4 regions of the Mesorhizobium sp. M0051 genome follow, and region 2 is predicted to be linked to each of the others. Evidence: riboswitches for the same ligand, from Rfam matches in the RefSeq annotation. Region 2 holds a riboswitch; each other region holds the start of a gene.
What was found. A riboswitch is a leader RNA that binds a small molecule or an ion and turns the genes downstream of it on or off. The one in region 2 is predicted to bind cobalamin.
Positions count from the first base shown of each region.

Region 1: it holds a riboswitch for cobalamin, as region 2 does, so the genes downstream of both, NKJ90_RS06275 (aromatic ring-hydroxylating oxygenase subunit alpha) here and NKJ90_RS19685 (CbtB domain-containing protein) in region 2, are expected to answer to the same signal.
Region 3: it holds a riboswitch for cobalamin, as region 2 does, so the genes downstream of both, metE (5-methyltetrahydropteroyltriglutamate--homocysteine S-methyltransferase) here and NKJ90_RS19685 (CbtB domain-containing protein) in region 2, are expected to answer to the same signal.
Region 4: it holds a riboswitch for cobalamin, as region 2 does, so the genes downstream of both, bluB (5,6-dimethylbenzimidazole synthase) here and NKJ90_RS19685 (CbtB domain-containing protein) in region 2, are expected to answer to the same signal.

Region 1 covers NZ_JAMYUT010000004.1:179,635-184,037, reverse strand. The annotation lists gene NKJ90_RS06280 (FAD-binding oxidoreductase) at 1-326, opposite strand, end outside; gene NKJ90_RS06275 (aromatic ring-hydroxylating oxygenase subunit alpha) at 373-1,620, opposite strand; cobalamin riboswitch at 1,736-1,937, opposite strand; gene NKJ90_RS06270 (DUF680 domain-containing protein) at 2,446-2,643, shown strand; gene NKJ90_RS06265 (DUF680 domain-containing protein) at 2,715-2,924, shown strand; gene NKJ90_RS06260 (DUF680 domain-containing protein) at 3,005-3,241, shown strand; gene NKJ90_RS06255 (ABC transporter ATP-binding protein) at 3,318-4,403, opposite strand, start outside.
Region 2 covers NZ_JAMYUT010000019.1:9-4,411, reverse strand. The annotation lists gene NKJ90_RS19700 (methyltransferase family protein) at 33-509, opposite strand; gene NKJ90_RS19695 (heparan-alpha-glucosaminide N-acetyltransferase) at 506-1,504, opposite strand; gene NKJ90_RS19690 (MFS transporter) at 1,729-2,928, shown strand; cobalamin riboswitch at 3,054-3,250, shown strand; gene NKJ90_RS19685 (CbtB domain-containing protein) at 3,287-3,466, shown strand; gene NKJ90_RS19680 (CbtA family protein) at 3,482-4,249, shown strand.
Region 3 covers NZ_JAMYUT010000033.1:9,637-14,039, reverse strand. The annotation lists partial or broken gene istA (IS21 family transposase) at 1-1,497, opposite strand, end outside; cobalamin riboswitch at 1,759-1,960, shown strand; gene metE (5-methyltetrahydropteroyltriglutamate--homocysteine S-methyltransferase) at 2,054-4,403, shown strand, end outside.
Region 4 covers NZ_JAMYUT010000036.1:40,531-44,933, forward strand. The annotation lists gene NKJ90_RS28320 (DUF2277 domain-containing protein) at 1-256, opposite strand, end outside; gene NKJ90_RS28325 (exodeoxyribonuclease VII small subunit) at 355-606, opposite strand; gene NKJ90_RS28330 (histone deacetylase family protein) at 610-1,536, opposite strand; cobalamin riboswitch at 1,658-1,837, shown strand; gene bluB (5,6-dimethylbenzimidazole synthase) at 1,886-2,632, shown strand; partial or broken gene NKJ90_RS28340 (hypothetical protein) at 2,633-3,616, opposite strand; gene NKJ90_RS28345 (TetR/AcrR family transcriptional regulator) at 3,970-4,403, opposite strand, start outside.

The sequences.
Region 1 (4,403 bases), on a different contig from region 2:
ACGTGCGAGCCGGGCGTCAGATGGTCAAACATCCATCGCGTGCCGGTGCTGCCGGCTTGCGCCTTCACCGTCACTGCGATCGAGAACGGCCGCGATGGCGAGGACGACAGCGTATAGGTGCGCATCAGCGGCCCGTCCGCAGTCGGCAGTTCCAACGTCACGAACTGGCCCGGCTTGTAGCGGAACCAGGTCTGGTTGTCGGAGCGGAAGGTGAAGGTCTTGACGTCAGGCGCTTCGTCGCTGACGCCGATCACCTCCAGCACCTGCAGCCTGTCGTTCCAGGGCGTCATCTGGTCGAGATGGCGATAGAGGCCAAGATCCGTCATCGCATTCATCCTCTCTTGTCCCTCATGTTTTGTGCATGTGATGCAACTAGGCGACGCTGCGTAGCGCCGGCCTTCCACCTTCGGCGAGGCGCGGGCCGATGAACGACGCGTACCATTCGACGAACTGGATCACGCCGCCCTCATGCAGCTCCGAATAGGGGCCTGGTTCGTAGGCGGGCGACAGGATGCCGAGAGCGTTTTCCTCAACGATGCGGCGGTCCTGGTCGTTGGTTTCGGTCCACACATGGGTAAGGTCTTCGATGGTGTAGTCGACGCCCTCGACCGCGTCCTTGTGCACCAGCCATTTCGTCGTCACCGCCGTTTCCGTGGCGCTGATCGGCACCACCCGGAACGTCACCGCGTGATCGATAAGGATGTGGTTCCATGTCGTCGGATAGTGATAGTGCATCAAGGTGCCGATGCGGTCGGCGGAGACAGCGTCGGAGAGGTTCTTCTTCACCGCCAGTTTGCCGCTCATGGTGTAGCTGACGGCATCGCGCAGCAGCGGCGCGCGGGTGGCTCGATACTGCCCGGCCGGATCGATGCGGAACTTGCTCGGAAGTCCGACGGCCTCGCATTTGGCCCAATGCGCGACCATTTCAGGGTCGCTGTCGGCGCCGTTGACGCCGGTCACAGTCGGAGCCTCCGGGAAGGTCTTGCACAGCTCGGGATGGTTGGCGACGCAGTGATAGCACTCGCGATTGTTTTCCCAGACCAGCTTCCAGTTGCCCTTCTCGATGATCGTGCTCTCGAAGGCGACCTTTGCTTCCCTCAACCGGTGAGGCAGAAGATAAGGTTCGATCATCGCCCGCATCGGCGCGAAATCCGCTGGCTCCTTGGCCAGGCAGATGAAGATATAGCCGCCGACGCTCTCGCAGGCGACCGGCTTCAGGCTGAACTCACTCTTGTCGAAACCGTCGGCCATCTGACGGGCGAACAGCAGGCGGCCGTCGAGCTCATAGGTCCACTGGTGATAGGGACAGACGAGCTTTGCCGCAGTACCCTTGTCGGTGTTGCAGACGCGACTACCGCGATGGCGGCACGAATTGTGGAAGGCGTTGATCTTGCCTTGCTGGTCACGGACAAGAACAACCGGATAGTCGCCGATCTGCACGGTAATGTAGCTGCCCGGCTTCGGCAGCTCGCAATCATGGCCGATGAACAGCCAATCGCGATACCAGATCAGCTCCATGTCCAGCTTGAAGTAGTCTGGATCGGTGTAGAAGGGCTGCTCTAGCGAAAAGCCTTGCCGACGGCTGTTCAAGAGCCTCAGCATGTCGTTGCGAATATCCATGTCCTGTCCTCGTTATCTAAGGACTGAACTGGTGGTGACGGAGGGAGGATTGGACGCAGGCCGGCGAGGCGCCGGGCATGCACTATCCACCTCTTGATCGCCCACCGCGATCAGTCGAGTCTAGAAATCTCGGGCTGGTTTCCGGGCTTTGGAGTTGTCCTTGCGGACGATCGCGACACCTTCCCAGGCAGTTGCCCAGTGGTCTCCCGTTGCGACTTGAACTCCACCACCGTTGCGGGGGCAGCGCCGGATTTTGACCGGCTTCCCAATTCTCCGCCCCGTCGTCACGAAGCGGCACCTGAGATGGCATGATCTAACCACGATCGCTGGCGCGTCATCGGCATGAAAACGACATCGTATCCATGCGGCGCGACACGCGTGCGAAACGTTCGGGTTGGCGATTGCCGGGCTGAAATCCTATCTCTTCGGCAGCCATCGCCACTTGCAATCTCCTCGAAAGCCAACCCTTGCTGGCGGCCAAAAAAGGCTAGCGGTTTCGAAAAGTGACTATTAGCTGATTCTAAAATCGAACCGAACGGTTCGTTTCTGTTGACGGTGCGTGCAGGACGTTGTGAACGCCGGGCCTTGGCAACAGTTGGTGATCCAGCGGACGGTTTTGCTTAAACCATTGAAAAATAAAGATAAGAAGTAGCGTGTGGAAGCCCTTGGCACAATTTCAAGTAGCGGATTCATGGTCCACACGGAACAACTTCGTGATTGGAAAAGGCGAGGATGCCCTCCCACATCGGGCCTGTCCGAACGACGCGATTTCATTTCCAAGACACGCCGCTAGACGGACGAAAAGAAGATACTGGAGTACAAAAAATGAAAAAGATCATTCTCACTGCCGCCGCCGTTCTGGCCATTTCCGGCAGCGCCTTCGCTAATGGCAGCGACCACTACGGTTCGAACGCCCCGGCAGCCACTGCCGTCGACAGCTCGTACACCGCTTCGGTGAAGAAGTCGGAACCGGCTGCTCAGACGCCTGCCCAGGGCAGCGACCGTAACCTCTTCGGCCACTAACAACCAATTCCCAGTTGACAGCGGGTTCGCCCGCCGTCCTGGCGAAATCCAGAAAATTCAAGAGACTTGAAATGAAGAAGATCATTCTTGCTACCGCCGCTGTTCTGGCCATCTCGGGTAGCGCTTTCGCCGCTAGCGACAACTATGGTTCGAACGGCGCCAACCAGCCTGCCACCACCGCCGTCGACAGCTCGTACACGGCTTCCGTCAAGAAGTCGGAGCCGGCCACGCAGGCGCCTGTCAACCATGGCAGCGACCGCAACCTGTTCGGCAACAACTAACATCCGATCAAAACCAACATCCGACAGCGATGCTGCGGGTTAACCCGCAGCATCGAATTCGAGAATACGGAGTGTCAAAAATGAAAAAGATTGTTCTTACTGCCGCCGCTCTTCTGATTGCCGCCGGCAGCGCCTATGCCCGCAACGACAACGTTGGTGGCACCGACATCAACAAGCAGTCGACCGTCAACGTCGATACCTCGCATACGGGCTCGATCCGCAAGAGCGAATCGCCGATCTACAAGCTGCTCAATTCGTCGGGCGACGCTCCGAAGTCCGCCCCCCAGGGCAGTGATCGGAACCTCTTCGGCCGCTAACAGTCTAAGCCGATGTCCAGAAAAGAGGGGCGGGCCTTGCCCGCCGCTCTTTTTTTACCGTCGAGATGGTTCCGTCTCAAGCCGCCTTCGCTTCTGCTTCGTGAAGCGCGAAGGACCGCCCGTCCGTATCGAAGATATGCAGGTCTTCGCCATTGGCGCTCAGCCGCAATGTCGAGCCGCGCTTGACCTCGACGTTGCCGGGCAGCTTGGTCACCAGCGGCAGGTCGGCGCGGCCGATGTCGACATAGACAAGCTGGACCTCGCCGAGCTGCTCGACGTAGTCGACCGTCCCTTCGAACAGATAGTCCGCACCGCTGGCAATGATCAAATCCTCCGGCCGCACGCCAAAGCTCACCGCGGCGCCCTTTGCCGAAGCAGGGGTCGTGATCGGCACGGTTGCCTTGCGACCGCCGACATGGCTGACGACAGTCGGGTTCCCGGTCTTGTCGATGGTCGCCGGCAGGATGTTCATGGCCGGCGAGCCGATGAACTGGGCAACGAACAGATTGCCGGGCTTCTTGTAGAGATCCATGGGCGTGCCGACCTGTTCGATATGGCCTTCCTTGAGCACCACGATGCGGTCGGCCAGCGTCATCGCCTCGACCTGGTCATGGGTGACGTAGATCATGGTCGTGGCGGGCATCGATTCCTTGAGCTTGGCGATTTCGATGCGGGTGGCGACGCGAAGTGCGGCGTCAAGGTTCGACAGCGGCTCGTCAAACAGGAACACCTTCGGATTGCGCACGATTGCGCGGCCAATGGCGACGCGCTGGCGCTGTCCGCCCGACATCGCCTTGGGCAAGCGGTCGAGATATTTCGTCAACTGCAGGATTTCCGCCGCCTGGCGTACGCGCCGGTCGATCTCGGCCTTGTTCTCCTTCCCGATCTTCATCGAGAACGCCATGTTGTCGTAGACGGTCATGTGCGGGTACAGCGCGTAGGACTGGAACACCATGGCGATGCCCCGCTTCGACGGCGGCACGTCGTTCACGACCTCGCCGGCTATTCTGAGCTCGCCGGAGGTGATTTCCTCGAGCCCGGCGATCGACCTCAGCAATGTCGACTTGCCGCAGCCCGACGGACCGACGAAGACGATGAATTCGCCCGACTTGATATCGAGGTCGATGCCGTGGAGAATGTTCAGATTGCCGTAGGACTTCTT
Region 2 (4,403 bases):
TCTCGAATTCCGACGCCCGCGGTAAGGCTTGCTCAAATCCAGCGTCGCACGCGTTTCGCGTAGTCGCGGTATTTCTTGCCGAACTTCGCCGCCAGCACCTTTTCCTCGCTCTCGATGGCCATCTTCTGCGTGGCGAAGGCCGCGATGAACGCCAGCGGGAGGAACCACGCTATCCCCGAGACAAAGGCGACGCCGATCAACAGCAGCGTGTTGGCCAGATAGATCGGATTGCGGGTGATGCCGAAGGGACCTGACGTGACCAGGTGATCGGGCACCGCGTTGGGGTTGAGCGTGGTCTTGGCCCGGATCATGGTGCGGATCGCGGTAAGCCAGAGTGCGGCGACGGCGAACAGGGCCACCCAGCCGGCCGCGAAAAGAATATCGCCCAGGAGGTCGCCGATCCAGGGCAGGGGGTAGAGCAGGCCAAGGGCAATGCTGATGGCGATGGCTGCGATGTAGATCAGCGGCGGCCACGGTATGAGCCCCGCCTTCGGCTGTTGCTCGGTCATTTGACCCCTTCCTCCATCAACTTGCTGTCGGTTTTGGCGGTACACATGCCGGCAAGGTCGGACAAGTGTGCTTTCCATTCCGCAGTCTGGTCGTTGTTGTAGAGCCGATCAAGCGTCGCCTCGCCCTCAAGCGTATCGAGCATGCAGACACAGTAGCTGGAACAGAACTCGGTGTCGCGCGACTGCTCGCAGGACAGCTGGCAGGTTTTGAGGAAATTCACCTGCGGGGTTTCGACCTGTGCCGGCATGATCTGCGAGAACACCCACACGCAGCCGATCAACAATGGCTGGTGGATCAGGTAGAAGGCCAAGCTGTGCCGGCCGATGAAGACCAGCGGGTTGGCCCAGCGCCCAGTCTTGAGGTTCGCCAGCCACGTCAAGACACCCGCGCCCGCAGCAAGCCTGGTGGAGCCTATGCCCAGAAGCACGGCGCCGAACCACGGGAACAGCGGAACGTAGTCGTTGGAACGCGGATTGATCGCCGACAGGCCGACCCACCACAGCCATGGATGGTCGAAGGCCTCGAAGCGCAAATAGACCGGCGCCGCGACGGCCAGCGCGGCAACCACCATGGTCAGCAAAGCCGGCAGGCGAAGAAACAGCAGGCCGAGCAGGCTGGCCAGCGCAATCTCGTGCAATATGCCGAAGAAGATGAAACCGTCCGGGGTGGCGATGCGGGTGACGATCGAAATCGCGATCGCGGCTCCGGCGACCATGGCGAACCGCTTCCAAAAGCCGTTCCAGCGGATTTTCTTGCCATGGGCGAGGTACAGGCTGACGCCGACCAGGAACAAGAAGGTCGAGGCGATGCAGCGCGCGTAGATCTTCCACCAGCCAAAGGCGGTGAGGCCCGGATCGGTGTAGCCGAAGAATTCCAGATCCCAGGTGAAATGGTAGCTCGCCATGGCGATCAGCGCGATGCCGCGCACGATGTCGATGACGACGATGCGCCTTGGTCGATCCTGGACGGGTGCGGTCGGCGTTTGAATGGTCATGGTCTCGCATTCTGATTCAGCCAGGCAGAACGACTATCACGGTTGCACCGGGCAAAAGAAGGCCGGGCGTCTGACAACGCGGACAGGATCAGGCGCCGCTTTAGGCCAGTGGCGGAAAGCCTTTGGCCAACTTCGCTTTTTGCCTGATGTGCGTCGGTTTCCTCATATTGGTGTCGGCATCGCCACCGCAGATTTGGCCCGGCAAATCTGCTTCGGGGAGAGCTATGTCCACCCATGTGCGCCATCCGATCTGGCTGCCGGCCCTCAAGGCCGCGGACGCGCGCACCTTTGCCTCGCTTTATGCGGTCGAATCCTTCGCCCGCGCCACGGTGTCGAGCGTCATCCCTATCCAGGCCTACGAGATCCTGCACAACGAGCAGGTCGTTTCGATCCTCTACACCGTCGTGGCGATGCTCGGCCTGTCAGTGACGCTGTTCATGCCGATGCTGATCCGCCGCTTTGCCCGCCGCTGGGTGTACACGGCAGGCGCCTGCCTGCTGGCCATCGGCTCGCTGTTCTTCGTCACCCATACGCTTGCCGGGCAACTGGCTGGCATGCTGTGCCGCGTGATGGGCGCCAGCGCGCTGTCGATCACGCTCAACCTCTACATCATGGACCATATCCGCAAGACCGAGTTCATGCAGGCCGAATCGCTGCGCATGGCGTGGTCGATGTTGGCGTGGACCGGCGGGCCGACGCTCGGCATCTTCCTCTACACCCACTTCGGCATCTATGCCGCGCATGGCGCCGTGGCGATCTTCGCCCTGGCCTTGCTGGCGCTGTTCTGGACCTACCGGCTCGGCGAGAACCCGTCGATCCGCCCGGGCCAGACGCGCCCGGTCAACCCGCTCGCCAATATCGGCCGCTTCGTCGCCCAGCCCAGGCTCAGACTGGCCTGGCTGATCGCTTTCGGCCGCTCCTGTTTCTGGACGACGTTCTTCGTCTATGGGCCATTGTTCATGGTCATCACCGGCGAAGGCAAGCTGGCCGGCGGCGTGCTGGTTTCGGCCGGCAACGCGCTGCTGTTCATGGCCATCTTCTGGGGCAAGGCGGGAAAGCGCTTCGGCGGCCGCAGGACGATGACATTTGCCTATTTCGCCATGTCGGCCATGCTGCTGGCGGCAGGCTTCGTCGGCGAGACCGTGCCGCTGCTCACCGGCGCCTTCCTGCTTGGCGGCGCCTTCTTCACCATCGCGCTCGACGCACTCGGCTCGACCGCCTTCATGCGCTCGGTGCGCTCCTATGAAAGATCGCAGATGGCGGCGGTCTACCGGACCTATCTCGACTTTTCCGAACTGACGCCGCCGCTGGTCTATTCGGTGGTGCTGGCGTTTTTCGGCCTAGGCTCGGTGTTCGTCACGCTGGGCCTGCTGGCTGCGGTCTGCGGCTTCGTGACGTGGCGCTATCTGCCGAAATCGCTTTGATCTTCAGGGCTTTGGTGGAAGTGCCGCATGCCAAGGTGCCTGCGGCAGCGGAGGCCCTCACTGGCACGACGCATTCGCGATGGTTGCCGCCGGAATTTGGTTTGCTGGAGGCGACGATTCTGCCTATAGTCGGCAATGTCGTCGGTTCCATTTTGGAGCCAAGAGGGAATGCGGTGAGGGCGAGTTTCGCCCAATGCCGTGGCTGCCCCCGCAACTGTGTGCGGTAGTCCTCTCCATATGCCACTGAAGATTTCTTCTTCGGGAAGGTGGGGAAGGGCGCTGATCCGCGAGCCAGGAGACCTGCCGGCGACAGGAAACTGACTTCGATGCCCTCGGGTGGAGGGCGAAAGGACAAGACATGACTACTGCTTCCGTCTCCCTCGGCGCCTCCGTCTCCTCGCAGTCGCGCTTCATGCAGCTCGCGCTTGCTGCGCTGCTCGGCGTTTTCGTGATGGGCTTTGTCGGCTTCTCGCATATCGATGCGGTCCACAATGCGGCTCACGACTATCGCCACTCGATGGCGTTTCCCTGCCACTGACGAGGATCTGACATCATGAACCTGTTTCGCAACGTCGTGTTCATTGCGGCGATCGCAGGGCTCGTGGCCGGTGTCGTTCTCGCCTGCATGCAGGCCTACGCCACCGTGCCGCTGATCGTGAAGGCGGAAGTCTACGAACAGGCCGGCGGCGGGCATCACCATGACCATGCCGTTCCGGCCCCAACGGATAGCAATGCCATGAGCACAGCCGCTCCGGCAGCGGAAGCCGCCCCGGCCGCCGAAGACGAGGGTTGGGCGCCGGCAGACGGTTTCGAACGTTTCGCCTTCAGCGTGCTTGCCAACATCGTCACCGGCATCGGCTTCGCCTTGATCCTGGTCGCGGTTTCCGAATTCGCCGGCGGCATCGGTGGCTGGCGCCAGGGCGTCTTCTGGGGGCTGGCCGGCTTTGCCGTGTTCACGCTGGCGCCGGGCCTAGGCCTGCCGCCGGAACTGCCGGCCATGCCAGCGGCCGATCTGACCGAGCGCCAGATCTGGTGGTGGGCTACCGTAGCGATGACCGCGGCCGGGCTCGGCCTGATCGCCTTCCGCAAGTCGCTGCCGCTGGCGATCCTGGCTGTGGCCTTGATCGTCGCTCCGCACATCGTCGGCGCGCCGCAGCCCGGCAGTTACGAGACGGCGATCCCCGAAGGCCTGCACCACCAGTTCGTGGTGGCGGTGACAGTGACCAATCTGGTGTTCTGGCTGGTGCTCGGCGCGGTCGTCGGCGTGGTCCGCGGCCGCTTCACCGGCACCGCGACCAGCCTGCGCGACAGCTTTGCCTGACAGCAAGGCACTGACCTTCCTCATCGGCGGTGGGGGGGGCGGGCGCGGCGCCCCCGCCCCCCACCCACCGCCCGCCCGGGGCGCGGGCGGGGCCCAAATAGACGCCGGGGCCGCCCCGGAAGAGTAGATGGACGCGGGGCACCCCCCGGCCCCC
Region 3 (4,403 bases), on a different contig from region 2:
GCTTGCCCTCCTGAGGCTGTCGTAGCGGGCGCAGTCGGCCTGCGGCTCATGCTGCAGGCGAAGCGCGTCCGGGGTGAGGATGGTGATGGCCGGCGCGGGGTCGCGCCGCCGCGCCAGAATGTTGATGATGACGGCACAGGAGCAGACGTTCTGATCGAGCGCCTCCTGGCAGGCGGCTTCCACGGCATCGATGCCGTCGGTCAACACCGCCGCCAGGATCGACACCATCTGCCGATCGCCGTTATGCGCCGCCTTCAATTTGCGTCGGATACGCTCCATCGCCGAGGGCAGAACCCAGCCCTGGAAGGGCGCACCGTTGCGCAGTGCACCGGGCTTGCGGGCAAGGACCGGCATGTAATGCCAGGGATCGTAGATCGTGTCGCCGCGCCCGAAGGAGCGGGCATGTTCGGCGACGACCACGCCGTCCTGGCGGATGACGATCCTGCCGGCATAGGCATGGATCTCGACCGGGCGGCCGACGGCGGTCGACAGCACCGAGTATTTGTTGTTGTCGAAGCGCACCGTGCATGTCTTCGACACCGAGGCCGGCACCGTATGGAATCCGTCGAAGGGACCGCGGTATTCAACCAGCTTGCCACGCTCCTCCTCGAACACGTTCCAGATCGTTCGTTCCGGTTGCTCGACGTGACGATGCGCCTTGGCGTAGGCGACGCACTTGTCATGCAGCCAGGCGTTCAGCTCCTCATAGGTCTTGAAGCGCAGCCTGGGCGTGAAGAAGCGCTCGCGCACCAGCCCGACCTGGTTCTCGACCTGACCCTTCTCCCAGCCCGATGCCGGCGTGCAGGCGACCGGCTGCACCAGATAATGGCTGCACATCTGCAGGAAGCGGCGATTGTATTGCCGGTCCTTGCCAACGAAGATCGTTTCCACCGCCGTCTTCATGTTGTCGTAGATGCCGCGCGTGCAGGCGCCCCCGAAGAAGGCGAAGGCCCGGTCGTGGGCGTCGAACACCATCTCCTGCGTCTCGCGCGGATAGGCCCTGACGAACATCATGCGGCTGTGGCAGAGCCGGAAATGGGCGACCTTCACGGTCACTGTCACGCCGTTGATCAGGACGATCTCGTGGCTCCAGTCGAACTGGTAGGCCTCGCCCGGCGCGAAGAACAGCGGCACATAGGCGTCCGCCGTCGCCGACCCCTGCGCCTTCGCCCAGCTCTTCGCGTATCGGCGGACGGCGTCATAGCCTCCCTCGTAGCCGAGGCTGCAAAGCTCTTCGTAAATCCGGATCAGTGTCAGTTGCTCGCGCGCCGCCTTGCCACGGTTGCCATTCAAAAACCCGTCAAGCTGATCCTGCCACGGACCGATCTTCGGCATCGGCTGCCGCTCGCGTTCGTAGGAGAACGATGTCTCGTCGGATCTGAGAATCTTGCGGACGGTGTTCCGCGACACATGCAGTTCGCGGCAAATCCGCTTGAGCGACCATCCCTGCACATGGAAGGCGCGCCGAACTCGGGCAATCGTATCCACCGACTTCATCCCCACACCATCCGCTCGCTACGACGAGCTGATGGTCGCAAATCAAAGCATCAGGGGGGTCAAAATTGGACGCCGATTCCCCGGCTTATGGGGTCAATTTTGCACGCCAATTCACAGACAATGGGGCAGCGGTGCAGCGCCGGCAAATGGACGACTCCATGTTTCACAATGTTAGATAAGCGTTAGATAAGCGTAAAAGCGCCAGGACATAACCACATAAACATTTCGTTATGCGCCATTGACAAGAGAAGGGATTGCTGTGATTGTCTGGCGTGTCGTGGTTCTCGCGTGCGGCGCTGCCGCAGCGGAGCTAAGAGGGAAGCCGGTGCGATGCCGGCGCTGCCCCCGCAACTGTTAGCGGCGAGCCAACCCCACTCATGTCACTGAGGCGAATACCCTCGGGAAGACGGGTAGAGGCTATGACCCCGCGAGCCAGGAGACCTGCCACGACGAATCACGTCCACGGGCGGGGTGTCTCGGTGGCCGCTGCAATCCGGCGTGCCGGGCCTGCTAGCGCCTTCCTTGTCACCGACGCCCCCAACCATCGGGGTATGACATGACTGTCTCTCAGCAAATTCCTGTAGCAACGCTCGGCGTGCCGCGCTTCGGTCGTCGGCGAGAACTGAAATTCGCGCTTGAAAGCTACTGGTCCGGAACATCGTCCGCTGGCGACCTTCTCACGACGTCGAAGGCGCTCCGTGCCGCTAGCTGGGAAGAGCAGCGCGATCGCGGCGTGTCGAAAATCCCGTCGAACGACTTCTCGCTTTACGACCATGTGCTCGACACCGCAGCCATGGTCGGGGCCGTTCCATCCCGTTACGGCTGGAATAGCGGCGAGGTCCCACTTGACATCTACTTCGCAATGGCGCGCGGCAACCAGGGTCAGACGGAGGATTGTGGACACGCTGGTCACCAGGAGGAGGCTCATGGACCTGGTGTAACCGCGATGGAAATGACCAAGTGGTTTGACACCAACTACCACTACATTGTGCCGGAACTGGATGATGATCAGACGTTCGCCCTCTCGTCATCGAAGCCGGTCGATTACTTCCTCGAGGCCAAAGCTCTCGGCATTCACACACGCCCAGTCATCCTTGGACCCATCACCTTCCTCAAGCTGGCGAAATCGCCTGCCGAGGGGTTCGGTCCCATCGCGCTCCTACCGCGGCTGCTGCCCGTTTACGAGCAAGTCCTGCAGAGGCTGAAGCTGTCGGGAGCCGACTGGGTGCAGATCGATGAGCCAGCGCTTGTCCTCGATCTGAACCCGAACGAACGAGCTGCGTTCGAATTCGCCTATGGCCAGCTGTCGAAAGCCGCGCCCGAGCTGAAGATCATGCTGGCTACGTATTTCGGGTCGCTGGGAGACAATCTCGAAACCGCGGTTTCTCTGCCCTTGGCCGGGCTGCATATTGATCTCGTGCGCGCTCCCGAGCAGCTGGAAACGGTGGGTCGGCTCGCTCCGAAGGATCTGGTGCTCTCGCTTGGCTTGATCGATGGCCGCAACGTCTGGCGTGCGAACCTGCCCGCCATTCTCGACCGCATCAAACCGATCGTCGCCGGCTGGCCCTTGGACCGCGTCGAGATCGCGCCTTCTTGCTCGATGCTGCATGTGCCGATTGATCTGCGCATGGAGACGGAACTCGACGCAGACATCAGCTCGTGGCTCGCCTTCGCGGCCCAGAAGACCGACGAGCTGGTCTTGCTGGCCCGGGCCCTGTCCCAAGGCAGGGATGCGGTGGCAGGCGCGTTGAAAGCGTCTGCCGAGGCTGCCGCCACGCGCGTGACATCCACGAGGATCCATGACCCGCTTGTTCAGGGGCGGATCGCTAGCATTGAGGACAGCGCGAAGCGACGAGAGAGCGCTTTTGGCGAGCGCTCCAGAGTCCAAGCCGGCTCACTCGGGCTGCCGCCGTTCCCGACGACGACCATCGGGTCCTTCCCGCAGACGCCGCAGGTACGCAAGGCGCGGGCCGCTCATGCGAAGGGCCAGCTGAGCTATGTCGACTATGAGACGTTCCTGAAGAAGGAGATCGAGGCTGCAATTCGCTGGCAGGAAGAGATCGGGCTGGACGTGCTGGTGCACGGTGAGTTCGAGCGAAACGACATGGTACAGCATTTCGGCGAGCAGTTGTCCGGCTTCGCGTTCACCCAGCATGCCTGGGTACAAAGCTATGGGTCGCGCTACGTGCGTCCCCCCATCATTTTCGGCGACGTATCGAGGCGCAATCCGATGACAGTGCGCTGGTGGCAATTCGCCCAGTCGCTTACGGAAAAGCCCGTGAAGGGAATGCTCACAGGCCCAGTCACCATTCTCAACTGGTCTTTTGTTCGCGACGACGTACCCCGCTCCGAAGCCTGCCGCCAGATCGCGCTCGCCATCCGCGACGAAGTGACGGATCTCGAAAGGTCCGGCGCAAGGATGGTCCAGATCGATGAGGCCGCCTTTCGCGAAGGATTGCCACTGCGCCAATCTGACTGGAAAGTCTATCTCGACTGGGCTGTCGAATGTTTCCGGATCGCTTCAACGGGTGTAAAGGACGCGACTCAAATTCATACCCACATGTGCTATTCGGAGTTCAACGAGATCATTCACGCGATCGCTGGAATGGATGCGGATGTCATTTCGATTGAGACGTCGCGCTCGAAGATGGAACTGTTGGACGCCTTCACGAGCTCCAAATATCCGAACGAAATCGGTCCCGGCGTCTATGATATTCACTCACCACGCGTCCCGGAAGCCGGCGAGATTTCGGACTTAGTCATGCTTGCCCGCGAGCGACTGTCCGACGGCCAACTGTGGATAAACCCGGACTGTGGCCTCAAAACACGCAAATGGGAGGAAGTCCGCCCTGCCCTCATTAACATGGTCGCTGCAGCACGCGCGCTCCGGCAGAAAGTGCAGGCGT
Region 4 (4,403 bases), on a different contig from region 2:
GGATCGCCGATTTCGCCCTTAGTTTGGCCGCCACTTCCTCGCGATTGCGAGGATGCTGATGAGTTTCGAGTGAATCGAGCAGTTCGCGCGCCGATGCCGCGATGGCTTCGACCGCGTGGTCGAAGGCATGCTGATTCTGCTTCGAAGGCCGCGTCGTTCCGCTCAGCTTGCGGACAAACTGAAGTGCCGCGTCGCGGACTTCGTCGTTGGTCGCGGGCGGATCAAAATTGAACAGGGTCTTGATGTTTCTGCACATCGTTTCCGTATCTCCTCTTGTCCTGAGCCGTTTCAATCAAGACGAACTCTATGCTCAATCATGATCGTGTCCAAAAGTCGGTGAGACGGCTGCGTGCCTCAGTCCGCGTCGAGCGGCTCCGTTCCAACCGGCTTGCCGTCACGCGACAGCCTGATCTTCTCGACCTTGTCCTCGGCTGCCTTTAGCAGCCGGTCGCAATGCGCCTTCAGCGCTTCGCCGCGCTCATAGATCTTGATCGACTGATCGAGCGGCACGTCGCCACGCTCAAGATCATCGACGATCTTTTCCAGCGCGTCGAGGGCCTGTTCGAAGCTCATCTCCTTGACATCTTCGTTGATCTCACCAGCCATCATTCATCCTTTCATCAGTCGCCCGACATGGGCGGCGACCGAAAATGCCAATCCCTGCAGATCGTAGCCACCCTCGAGCAGGCTGACGAGCCGGTCGCCGCTGTGACGCGCGGCGCGCTGCATCAGCTGGCCGGTCGCCCAGTCGAAATCGTCCTCGGTCAGGTTGATCTCGGCCAGCGGATCGCGGTGATGTGCGTCGAACCCGGCCGAAATGATGATCAGGTCGGGCGCGAAATTGTCGAGCGCCGGCAGCACGCGCGACAGGAAGGCATCGCGAAACACCTCGCTGCCGGTCTGCGGCGCCAGCGGTACGTTGACGATGTTGCCGGCACCGGTTTCGTTCCTCGCGCCGGTGCCGGGGTAGAGCGGCATCTGGTGCGTCGAACAATAGAGCACCGACGGATCGTCCCAGAAAATATCCTGCGTGCCGTTGCCGTGATGCACGTCCCAGTCGACGACGGCAACACGCTCGATACCATGCTTCTTCTGCGCATAACGCGCCGCGATCGCCGCCGTATTGAACAGACAAAAACCCATCGCCGTGGTTTTTTCGGCATGGTGGCCGGGCGGCCGCGCCGCGACGAAGACATTGTCGGCGCGGCCTGCAAAGACGTCGTCGACGGCGGCGTTGGCCGCACCGATTGCGGTGATCGCCGCCTGCCAGCTCTTCGGGCTGGCGGTGGTGTCAGCGTCGATGCGGGCGATTCCCTCGTCGGGAATGGCGGCGCGCACGCGGGCGACGAAATCGGCGGGATGAGCATAGAGGATGGTGGCCTCGTCGCCTTCCGGCGCCTGGATACGATCGAGCGCGGCAAAAGCCTCGTCGTCCAGCACGCGCTCGATGGCGCGCAAGCGGTCCGGCCGCTCGGGATGGCCGGGCGGCGTGAGGTGCTCAAGGAAGATCGGATGGGTATAGAGACGGGTAGCCATCGTCCTAATCTAGTGACCCGGATCGGCAAAGGCCATGCACCGGCGGCCGATGACTGGGGAAAATCGCGCCTGCGTCCATTCGCGTCGCTGCAGGCATTGGCGTCGTCCGCGCTTCGGCGTAAGGTCCGTGACACTGCCTGGTGCCCGCCGCAAGCGGGAGAATCGGGAACACGGTTGAATTCCGTGGCGTGCCCAACGCTGTAAGGGGGACCGCGCCGGTATATGCCACTGTCGATGACGGGAAGGCACCGGACGCGGGTTGATCCCGAGCCAGAAGACCGGCCTGGCAGGCATCGTCATCCGCATGGTCAGGCGGTTGGCATCGATTGCAATCGCAAGGGGACAAGCGATGCCGGAACACATGACCGCTGCTGTTGGCGATGGATTTGAGCAGAATGCGCGCGATGCGGTGTATCGCGCCATGTTCACGCGGCGCGACGTCCGCAGCCATTTCCTGCCCACCGGGCTCGACGATGAGGTGCTGGCGCGGCTGCTGCTTGCCGCCCATCACGCGCCGTCGGTCGGCTTCATGCAGCCTTGGAACTTCATCGTCATTCGCGATGCCGAGCGACGGGAAAAGGTGCGCGACCTGTTCCTGGCGGCGCGCCAGCAGGAACTGCCGGCCATTGCGGAAGAGCGGCAGGCGCTCTACCGCAAACTCAAGCTGGAAGGCATTTGCGAAAGCGCGCTCAACATCTGCATCACCTGCGATCGCGAGCGTTCGAAGGGTTCGCCACTGGGACGCTCGCACAATCCGGAGATGGACCTCTATAGCACGGTCTGCGCGGTGCAGAATTTCTGGCTGGCGGCGCGCGCCGAAGGCGTCGGTGTCGGCTGGGTCAGCATCATCGAGGCGCAAGCGCTGAAAGGCCTGCTTTCTATTCCGGAGCATGTGACCCCGGTCGCCTATCTCTGCGTCGGCCGCGTCTCGGAGTTCGCGCCAAAACCTGACCTTGAAACGCATGGCTGGGGACGGCGGCTGCCGCTGCCGGAACTGATCATGAGCGAGACGTTTTCCGGGCAAGGTGAAGTGCTGCTCAAATCGACCGTGGCGCGCCTCAACACCGTTTCTGCCGCGCCGTCGAGCCCTCGCTGATCAGGGTGTCGCGCCGGCCGGTCCCCAGGGCGAGCCGCCAAAGGAGGCCAGCGCCTTGTCCTTGAGTTCCCTGAACTTCGACGACGCCTCCGCCAGCCGGGTGTCCCAGGCCGGATCTGGCACCTGGCCCGCGATGGTCTTGAAATAGACCTGCATCAGGCAAGCGATGGCGAAGGGCTCGATGAACGCCGCCTTGAAGGCCCAGGCGAAGACGATGGCGAGCACGAAGGCCCAGTCGGCGAGCTGGCCGGGCATCAGGAAAAGAATGGCGGCGGCCGGGGCCAGCATGAGCAAGAAAATGAGGAATGATACGCCCCACATGATGACCGCCAGCCAGACGGCATTCTTGACCATGACCTTGCCATTCTGGGCATAGAGCACGACGCCCTGGCGCGCCGTCTCGAACGGCGAGGATGAATTAATGCGAATGTTGTAGCCGAGGATGATCTCATCGACATAGGTCAGCGACAGGCGGATCACCGTGTTGATGAAGGAGACGAGGCCGCTCAGGCCCGGGATCGGCAGGAAAGCGGCGATGCCGCCAAGCAGGCCGGTGATGGCGCGGATGGCGCCCTTGACCAGCTGGTCGACGACGAAAAGGATGTTGGCCTCCGCGAAACGCTGGGTAACGATATCCTTGGCGTAGGCGACCTGGCCTTGGCCACCCGGAATGTCGCGACCGTCGATCAGATGGACCATGACGGCGATGTGACCGGCCTTGACGACATAGAGGATGTATTCGCGAATCTAGTAGACGGCGATCGAGACGATGCCGAAGCCGACCACGCCGCCCCACAGGGCAAACGACAGCGGCCCGTCGGGATCGGTGGAGATATGACCGACGCCATAGCCGACAGAGGCGCCCGTGCCGGTCGCCATGATGTAGGCCAGCGTGATGCCAAAATAGACGATCATGCGAAAGACAATGAACGGCCAGGTCCGCATCATGATGGACACCGACCTGCCGATATCGAAATCCCACATGTCCCGAATCTCCCCTCAGAGATGGTGAGAAAGGATGAACCCAACCCGGCGATTGTCAATTGCCGGCCGTGGCGCCCACAGGGCAACGAACTCGGGTTAACAGGTTCCTTGGGAGCCTTCGCCGGCGCGTAGGCTGGCGGAAACGAAAAACCCGCCTGCGCGGCGGGTCACTGGCGCAAATCAGCACCATGAGCGAATATGTACCATAGCTGAGGTCACGGAGTCAAGAAAAAATTCCTATCGTGAAAAGCTGCCGGCACAAAAGCTGCCGACACTGCCGAACTGGCTGTCGTCAGGTCTTTTGCTAACCTGAGTTCGGAGCCCTACCGTGGCGCCAAGCCACCAATGGGATTTCAACTCGGTTGACCCGGCCTTTTGAGCAGGCCTTCGAGCAGTTGCTTGAACGCCGTGACCACCTTCTTCGAGGTCGCTTCGGGGTCGTTCGAATTGGCGATCCGCTGCGCCGCCTGACTGCTCGCGCCGTTGATCAGCCGCGAGGCAGTTTCGGGGTCGAGGCTGGAGACGACGACCCCCTCCTCCTGAAGCGCCGTCAGATGGCCGGTCATTGAAGCGATGCACGCATTGGCGTTCGGCCATTGTGCCGGATCGCCCAGAACGGCCGGGCCATCCCGGAACATGATGCGCTGGATTTCCGGCTCCAGCGCCATCTCGATATAGGTCGAACATTCGTCGACGAACTGCTGCCAACGGGTCGGCGCTCTCGACGCGACCTCATTGATGCGCGCCGCCATCTCCCCATCGATTTCGGCGATAACCGCCTGCAGCA